2 linked regions of the Aeoliella mucimassa genome follow. The protein of the gene in region 2 binds, or shares a complex with, the protein of the main gene of each other region. Links are inferred from orthologs where the notes say so. Each region holds a gene or a part of one and is shown on either strand. Other genes may lie near its edges.

Evidence for each region. The genes of interacting proteins can lie anywhere in the genome.
Region 1: the proteins of Pan181_RS08520 (region 2) and uvrB are in contact, whole or in part, in a crystal structure (PDB 7EGT), measured with the Thermus thermophilus proteins. The link is inferred for Aeoliella mucimassa from one-to-one orthologs. Residues at the interface, in WP_096412145.1 of Thermus thermophilus: His654, Arg656, Phe657, Gln666, Asp668, Glu669, Lys680, Arg681, Leu682, Ser683, Lys685, Tyr686, Ala687; in WP_096411307.1 of Thermus thermophilus: Glu23, Leu25, Arg26, Asp27, Gly28, Glu29, Arg30, Phe31, Arg55, Glu326, Asp327, Phe328, Glu379, Ser382, Gln383, His398, Gly400, Arg401.

What each region holds. Positions count from the first base shown.
Region 1 is NZ_CP036278.1:1,869,528-1,873,434, reverse strand. The notes cover bases 1-2,927. They hold uvrB (excinuclease ABC subunit UvrB), read right to left. Parts: upstream 2,557-2,927; coding sequence 445-2,556; downstream 1-444. Other genes in these bases: mtnC (acireductone synthase), read right to left, coding at 2,671-2,927; Pan181_RS07505 (tetratricopeptide repeat protein), read right to left, coding at 1-291. Also shown: more of mtnC, read right to left, coding at 2,928-3,369; Pan181_RS07490 (1,2-dihydroxy-3-keto-5-methylthiopentene dioxygenase), read right to left, coding at 3,369-3,907. UniProt on the Escherichia coli protein: The UvrABC repair system catalyzes the recognition and processing of DNA lesions. A damage recognition complex composed of 2 UvrA and 2 UvrB subunits scans DNA for abnormalities.
Region 2 is NZ_CP036278.1:2,119,200-2,124,197, reverse strand. What follows is about bases 805-3,842. They hold Pan181_RS08520 (ATP-dependent helicase), read left to right. Parts: upstream 805-1,190; coding sequence 1,191-3,494; downstream 3,495-3,842. Other genes in these bases: Pan181_RS08515 (DNA adenine methylase), read left to right, coding at 3,585-3,842; Pan181_RS08525 (DNA-directed RNA polymerase subunit alpha C-terminal domain-containing protein), read right to left, coding at 805-870. Also shown: Pan181_RS08530 (GNAT family N-acetyltransferase), read left to right, coding at 1-542; more of Pan181_RS08525, read right to left, coding at 598-804; more of Pan181_RS08515, read left to right, coding at 3,843-4,721; peptide-methionine (R)-S-oxide reductase MsrB, read right to left, coding at 4,749-4,998. UniProt on the Escherichia coli protein: A helicase with DNA-dependent ATPase activity. Unwinds DNA duplexes with 3'-5' polarity. Translocates on single-stranded DNA with 3'-5' polarity. Initiates unwinding more efficiently from a nicked substrate than double-stranded DNA.

The sequences.
Region 1 (3,907 bases), 250 kb from region 2 along the record:
TCGCATCGCCATGGTGTCCCAGTCGATCATGCCGTCGAACGTGCGCGTGTCGTTGTCGTCGTACGCTTGCTTCATTTTGTCGGCGAATTGCTGGGCTTCTTCGGTCGTTACCATCCGTGCGGCGACCGGGCGCACCTCGCGCTCTCGCGGTGCAGCAGCCGAGTTCGTCTCGACAGCCGACTCGTCGGCGCTGGCATTCCCGTCCGACTCGAGGGCGGGATCTCCTCCGCAACCGAGGACGGCCAACATCGAGAAACTACAGAGAATCGCCAAAGACCATGTACGCAACATACAGAGTACCTCCCCACCTGCGATCGCAGGAATGAATCGACGAGCAATATGCCGAAAACGCCAGTTTACCGCACCCACCAGTGGAGGACCAGTAGAACTTTCCCCTGAGAAGCATCGCACCAGCACTGCATACTGGTGCGTCAACCAAACAGCTTAGACACCGCGTTTCGGCTTGGGGATGCGACCTGTCGCTCGGCGGGTGCCACCTTCGCCGTCGGACAGGTTGCGTTGATTCGAGCCACGCCGGCCGCGTTTCACTTTGCCTTTCCGCTCGCGCACCGAATCGACCGGCTGGCCCATGCTGTCCTTCATTTGCCCAATCCGATCACGAATGGCTGCCGCCCGTTCGAACTCCATCGCTTCGGCTGCTTCGTACATCTCTTTTTCGAGTTCCGCAATGTACTCTTCGGTAATGTACTGTGTTTCGTCGCTCCGCCCGACCGCGGCGTTGGCCGCTGCGTGGGCTTCCTGCTCGGCTTCGATGCCCATGCGAATGGCCTTTTTAATCGTTTGCGGAGTGATGCCATGCTTTTCGTTGTACTCCTGCTGCAACTTGCGACGGCGCTCGGTTTCGTCGATCGAGCGTTGCATGCTGTCGGTCACCTTGTCGGCATACAGAATGACCTTCGAGTTCACATTTCGCGCGGCTCGTCCGATGGTCTGCATCAGCGAGGTTTCGCTGCGGAGGAAGCCCTCCTTGTCGGCGTCGAGAATCGCGACGAGCGACACTTCGGGCAAGTCCAAACCTTCCCGCAACAAGTTCACGCCGATCAGGGCCTCGAACCGCCCTTGCCGCAAGTCGCGGAGCAACTCTACCCGCTCGAACGCATCGAGTTCGCTATGCAACCATTTGCACAACACCCCTTGCTCGTTCAAGTACGTCGACAGATCCTCGGCCAGGCGTTTGGTAAGCGTGGTTACCAGCACCCGCTCGTCCTTGGCGGCCCGCTCGCGGATCTCTTCCAGCAAGTGGGGCACCTGCCCGCGAGCGGGGACCACTTCGATCACCGGATCGAGCAACCCCGTGGGGCGGACCACCTGCTCGACGACTTCGCCGCCGGTTTGTTCGAGTTCCCACTTGCCGGGCGTCGCTGAGACGTACACCGCTTGCTTCGCGCGCTCGTGCCATTCGTCGAACTTGAGCGGGCGGTTGTCGAGTGCACTTGGCAGCCGGAAACCATGCTCGACCAGCGTGGTCTTGCGGGCGCGGTCGCCGTTGTACATGGCACCGATCTGGGGGATCGTCGCATGAGACTCGTCGATGAACAACAAGAAGTCGTCGGGAAAGAAGTCGAACAGCGTGTTCGGCGGCGAACCTGGCGGGCGACCACTCAATGGCTGGCTATAGTTTTCGATGCCGGGGCAGTAGCCCATTTCGAGCATCATCTCAATGTCGTACCGAGTGCGGGCGTTCAGCCGCTGGGCTTCGAGCATCTTGCCTTGCTCTTTGAACAGTTGCAGCCGGCCCGACAGTTCTTTGCGGATCTGATCCACCGCGTTTTCAATCCGCTCCTCCGGCAGCACAAAGTGCTTCGCAGGGTAGACGTAAACTTCCTGCAGTTTGTCGACGACCGTTCCGCTGGTTGGGTTGATGATCGACAAGGCCTCGATTTCGTCGCCCCAGAACTCGATGCGGTAAGCAAACTCTTCGTAGCTCGGCCAGACCTCGACCGAGTCACCACGCACACGGAACTTGCCCCGCTCGGGATCGAAGTCCTTGCGTTCGTATTGAATGTCGATCAACTTGCCGAGCATCTCGTCGCGTTCTACCACGTCGCCGACCGCCAATCCAATCATCATCTGCTTGTAGTCTTCCGGCGAGCCCAAACCGTAAATGCAACTCACGCTGGCCACGACGATCACGTCGCGGCGACTGACCAGCGAGCTAGTCGTGGCCAAACGCATACGATCGATCTCTTCGTTGATCGAGGCATCCTTCTCGATGTAGATATCGCGCTGCGGAATGTACGCTTCCGGCTGGTAGTAGTCGTAGTAGCTCACGAAGTAACTTACCGCGTTGTTCGGAAAGAAATCTCGGAACTCACCATACAACTGGGCGGCCAGCGTTTTGTTGTGCGAGAGCACCAGCGTTGGCTTCTGCAACTGCTGGATGATGTTGGCCATGGTGAACGTCTTGCCCGAGCCGGTCACACCCATCAAACATTGCTCGCGACGCCCTTGCTGCAGGCCCTCGACCAATTGCTTGATGGCAGCAGGCTGATCGCCGGCAGGCGCGAATTCGGAAGTCAATTGAAATTGGGGCATCGCTGTAATCCATCGAAAAACACTAGTTCGGAGCTACTCTCTCATTCGCACTGTCGAACTCAGGCAAACCGAGAGCGACTTGAAGCCCGCTCGAATGGTACAAGCCAACCTCAGTTAATCAACTACTTCCGCAAAAGTTTGCAACTCTGCATGCCCGTGGCCGGGTTCGACCTCGGCATTTCCGGGGCGCAGGCAGAGGCCGGTTTGCATGCCCGCTTCGCGAGCCGCATCGAGTTCGGCGACGACGTCGCTGAGGAACAGGATCTCGCCGGGGGCAAGTTCCCAGTCCTTGGCGATCCGCTCGTAGCTTTCGGCTTCGCGTTTGGGTCCGATCGTCGTGTCGTAGTGACCGCTGAAGTAACCAAGCAGGTTGCCCGCCTTGCTGTGAGCGAAAAACAACCGCTGAGCGTGGGCACTGCCCGACGAGTAGACGCGGAGGTCGATTCCTTGCGACTTCCACTGCTCGAACGCCGGCGGCACATCGTCGAACACGTGGGCTACCAACTCGCCGCTGGCGAAGCCGGCTTGCCAGACGAGCCCTTGCAGCTGCTTGAGTCCGGTCGCTTTGATGTCGGCATCCATCAGCCGCACGATTTCGGCCTCGAACGCCTGACGATCGCACCCCAGCGCGGTGCTTTTGGCATCGCTGGCCACTTGTTGTCGCACCTCAGTCAGGGCATCGGAGTCCCAATTCGTATCGAGATACTCACCCAGCCCACGACGGGCGAACGGAAACATCACGTCGTACACGTACGAAACCATCGAGGTGGTTCCCTCGACGTCCAGCAGAATGCCTCGCGGCTTATCGCTCATTACAGCTCCACCGGCGGTTTAAACTTCGATTCACTTGGCAAGTAACTATTTCCCCAACAGACAGGCGGATGCTTCTCGTGCACACCTTGATCGATATACTCCGGAGTCCACCCCGTGGGATCCTGGAACAACCGAATGCAGCGTATGTGGCGATCGTCGCACAGATGGAACCAGTGCTTCACGCCAGCTGGCACGTTGATCAGGTCGCCCGCTTCGACTTCGATCGAGAACACCGGTCCATTCTCGGGATTCACCCAGAACACCCCGCGACCTTCGACCGTGAACCGCACCTCATCCTCGCTGTGCGTATGCTCTTTATCAAACTTGGCGAGCATCGCATCCAGGTTCGGGGTGTCGGGCGCAACGTTGATCACGTCGGCGGTCACGTATCCGCCTTGAGTCTTGAGGCGTTCGATCTCAGGAGCGTACTCCTGCAGAATATCGTCGGCCGTTGCCTGTTCGGTCAAACGCCCTTCCACGGCCCAATGTTCGTACCAAATACCAAACGGCGACAGGAACTGTTCAATCTCTTGAACAT
Region 2 (4,998 bases):
CGGGCATCTTGCTGTCGGACGAACCACGCCGCAGGGTGTTTTCGCGCAACCAGTACCGCGAACGCGGACGTGTGGTAATCCTGCAGCGCGACTTGGTGCGGTTCCGTCCGATGGTCAATCGCGAACAGCGACGAGTCGCCCGCGAGGTGAATTTCGAGACGCTCTACGCCCCGATCACGCTGAACTGGTGGAACACTTCGGTCTATGGCAGCCTGGAGCGGATCCGGTTCTTCCTCCGCCGGCGTCGTCAGGACAAGGTGCTGGCCTACGTAACGTTCTGGGACATCGAACCGCTCGCGAGCAGTTGGGGATTGCGAGCCGCGGGAATGTTCGACCTGTGGGTCGACGACGAATACCGCCGCCACGGCTACGGTACCTACCTGCTAGGCGAATCGTTCAAGGAACTGCACAAGCGCGGCATCACGACCGTCGAAACGCAAACGATGCTCACCAACGCACCCGCGATTGAGTTCTATAAAAACCTGGGCTTCGCACCGATCGACCATGGATTGGTCTACCGCCGCGAAGCCCGGAATTCTTAATCACTGGTAAGCTGCGAACTTTGGTTGCTCGGCTCGCTGCGTTGGCCCTGTTGGCTTAGCGTGGCAACGGTGCCTGGCGACCTGGGCGATAGAAGCCATGCTTCTCGAGCGCCGTGTAGACTTCTTCCAAAGTCTTCTCGCCGAAGTTGGAGATCGAAAGCAAATCGTCCCGGGTGCAGTTCAACAAATCGTGAACCGTGAACACACCCTTTTCTTCAAGGCAGTTGGTGGTACGCACAGCCAAACCAATTTCGGCAGTGCTCATTTCGAGGCGGGATTGCAGTTCTTGGCTGTCAGCTTCAGCACGATTGAGAGGAATACGTGTCATGATTCGAGACTCCCTCCATGGTTGATTGAATTGCGAACATCAACGGTAGTTGTTCGCCTGGCAATGGACCAGTGGTGCATGCTGGACACAATGAAAACTCGAGTTGCCCAACAGCCGGCACTTCCCTGGCCGAGTGCAATCTCAACTGGCGAAAGTATAGCAGGTTGTGTTCGATCTGCACCTGGGTCTGCCGCATTTTTTTGATTACCACAAGTAAACGCTAGCGACGACGCATGGAGAAAACCGAGCGAGCCGCGTATATTTTTAGCAGTCACTCCTTAGTTAAACACCAGCAACCCACTAACCGTTTCGCTGACAGCATGTCGTCTTATTCATCTCACGTTGCATCACTCAATGAAGCCCAGCGGGAAGCCGTGATGCATGTGGATGGCCCGCTGCTCATTCTCGCAGGCCCTGGTAGTGGTAAGACGCGCGTCGTCACGCATCGCATCGCGCATCTATTAGAATGCGGAGTCGCTGCGCGTCAGATTCTTGCGCTCACCTTTACCAACAAAGCGGCGAGCGAAATGCAAAACCGCGTGCAGGCGTTGGTGCCTGGACAACCTGTTTGGGTTAGCACGTTCCACCGATTCGGCGCGAGAATCCTCCGCGAGTTCGGCGAACTAGTTGGGCTGCGGCCGAACTTCACGATCTACGATACCTCCGACAGCAAGCAGGTGCTGAAGCGAGTAATCGAAGCCCAGCAAGTGTCGACGATGAACTATTCCGTCGACCGCATTGCCACGGCCATCAGCGGCGCGAAGAACAATTTGATCCGCCCCGAAGCGTACCAGCCGCACCGCCAGTCGGTGCTCTCGAGCGTGGTCGCCCAGGTGTACCCTGCGTACCAGGAGCGGATGCTGCAATCGGCCGCGGTCGACTTCGACGATCTGCTGATGCACGTCGCTACGCTGTTGTACGACAATCCTGAGATTCGCCAGCAGCTCGACAGTCGCTTTCGCTACGTACTGGTCGACGAATACCAAGATACCAACCAGGCGCAGTACGTCATTCTCAAGGCCCTGTCGCACGACTATCCGAATCTCGCGGCCACCGGCGATCCCGATCAATCGATCTATGGCTGGCGGGGGGCCGACATTTCGAACATCCTGAACTTCGAGAACGATTTCCCCGAGGTGAAAATCGTTCGCCTGGAACAGAACTACCGCAGCACCAAGCGCATCCTGCGTGTCGCCGACGAGTTGATTGCCTACAACACGCGCCGCAAGAAGAAGTCGCTCTTCACCGAAAACGACGAAGGCAATCCCGTGCGTCTGGTCGCGTACGCGGATCAAGATCTCGAAGCAAGCGACATCGCCGATCAGATTCGCGGTACTATCGAACGTGGCGAACGCTCCGCTAGCGACTTTGCCATCTTCTACCGCGTGAACGCGTTGTCGCGATCGCTCGAGCGGGCGCTCCGCAAAGCGGGAGTGCCTTACCAGATGGTTCGCGGGCAGGAGTTCTATGGGCGCAAGGAAATCAAAGACTTGCTGGCTTATTGCCAACTCGCAAACAATCCGCAGGACGATGTCGCGTTCGATCGGGCAGTCAGTGCTCCCACCCGCGGCGTTGGCAAGAAGTCGATCGAGCGATTGAACATGCACGCGTATCGCTACGGCACCTCGCTGCTCGACGCCGCCCGCGAGTGCAAATTGATCGAAGGGCTTACCAAGCGGGCGAGCAATTCGCTCACTGGTTTTGTCACGCTCATCGACAAGCTCTCCGCGGTAGCAGGCGAATCGGTCGAGGAAGTCATCGGCACCGCTTTGGAAGAAAGTGGTTACAAAGAGAGTCTCCGCAAGAGCGAGGATGTCGAAGACCAATCGCGATTGGAGAACGTCGAAGAACTGCTGACCGACGCCCGCCAGTTCGACGAGCAAAGCGAATCGACCGGCGATGGTGGACTCGAGACCTACCTCGAACGCACCTGGCTGGTGAACGAGACCGACAACTGGGAGAACGACGCCGACAAAGTGACGCTGATGACGCTTCACGCGACCAAAGGCCTGGAGTTCCCGGTGGTCTATCTCATCGCGACCGAAGATGGCATTTTGCCCCACGAGCGATCGCTAGATAGCGTCGATCAACTGGAAGAAGAGCGACGCCTGGCGTTTGTCGGCATCACCCGCGCCGAGCAAGAACTGCAACTGAGCTACGCCCGCATTCGCGAGTTCCGCGGCCAGCGCCGTGTGGCGATACCAAGTAAGTTCCTGATGGAGATGCCGCGGCACGAACTTCAGATGGGCGAAGCCGACAACATCGACCTGAGCTTCGATGTCGACGAGTACGACGGCTACGATGAGGAGCCCGATTACGACGAACAAGTCTTCGAACTCGATCATGGCCCCGAACACGACAAACCGAAGCCGCCGGTGTCGCTACCGGCCATGCAAACCGCCGCTCAACTCGATGCCGGCGGGACGAATCCCAAGCCCCACAAGCGAGTGTCACCCGACGTCTTCGTGCAAGGCATGACCGTCGTGCATCCCGAGTTCGGCCCCGGCAAAATCATCGCCCTTGGTGGCTCAGGGGCAGGACGCAAAGCAACCGTGCAATTCGCCATGGCAGGCGAACGCAAATTCGTGCTGGCACACAGTCCGCTACGCCCGGCCAATTCGTGATATACGTGGTCAGAATCGCTGTAGGTCGCTAACCGGCTTCCGTGGTATAAGGAGGAAACCTAGCCAGTTTCCCCTTTCCATCGATATCCGATGAGCGTTACCACCTGCCAGCCCGTCGCGCGCTTGAGTCGCCAGGAGAACCCGGCGTATCTCACGGAGCAGTTGATTACGTACCTAGGCAACAAGCGGTCGCTGCTTTCGCAGATCGAAACCGCGGTAGAACAAATCAAACGTCGACTGCATCGTTCGCACCTCCGCTGCTTCGATGTGTTCAGCGGATCGGGCGTGGTCTCTCGCGCACTGAAGCGTCATGCTTCGTTGTTGGTATCCAACGACTTGGAGCTGTACGCGGCCATCGCCGGCAGGTGCTATCTGGCCAACCGCTCGGAGGTCGACCTGGCGGCCATCGACGAATGGGTCGAGCGACTTAACGCCCGCCTGGAGGTCGATCCCCCGCAGCCAGGCTTCGTGAGCGAGATGTACGCTCCGCGCGACGAATCACAAATCACCCGCGACGACCGCGTGTTCTACACGCGCAACAACGCGCTGCGACTCGATCATTACCGTCGCTATCTGAACGAAGTGCCGGCCGAGCACCGCGACTTCCTGCTCGCCCCGTTACTGAGCGCGGCATCGGTGCACGCGAATACCGCTGGCGTGTTCAAAGGTTTTTACAAAGATCGAGCCACCAAGATCGGCCAATTCGGCGGCAGCGGGCGCGACGCTCTGAGTCGCATTCGTGGCAACATCGTGCTTCGCCCTCCGGTGCTAAGCCACTTTGAGTGCGACTGGCAGGTGCTGCAACTCGACGCAAACGTCGCCGCACGATCGGCCGGCGAGTTCGACCTGGCCTATCTCGATCCCCCGTACAACCAGCATCCGTACGGGTCGAACTACTTCATGCTCAACCTGCTCGCACGTTACGAGCGCCCGGAGCGGGTGAGTCGCGTCTCGGGCATACCGGTCGACTGGAATCGCTCGGGCTACAACGTACGAATTGAGTCGCTACGGCTAATGACCGACTTAGTCCAACAGATCGATACCCGGTTCCTGCTCATCTCGTTCAACGACGAAGGCTTCATCGCTCCGGCCGACATGCAGGCGATGCTCGAGAAGGTCGGGCGGGTCGAGGTGATCAAGCAGCGATACAATGCCTTCCGTGGCAGTCGCAGTTTCAAGAACCGCTCGCTCCATGTGACCGAACATCTGTTTCTTGTCGAGAAGTAACCAGAGTCCCCTGCCCTCTCGCAGGTATTACTCGTCGCTGTCTTTCTTCTTTTCGTCGAACTTAAGCGATAGCGAGTTTACGCAGTACCGCATGCCAGTTTGCGGAGGACCGTCGGGAAACAAGTGTCCCAGGTGGGCACCGCAATGGCTGCAGAGGATCTCCTCGCGGACCATACCGTGGCTGGTGTCGACTTGCTTGTCGATGTTGCCTTCGCCAGCTTCGGCGAAGAAACTAGGCCAGCCACATCCGGAGTGGTATTTCTGATCCGACGTAAAC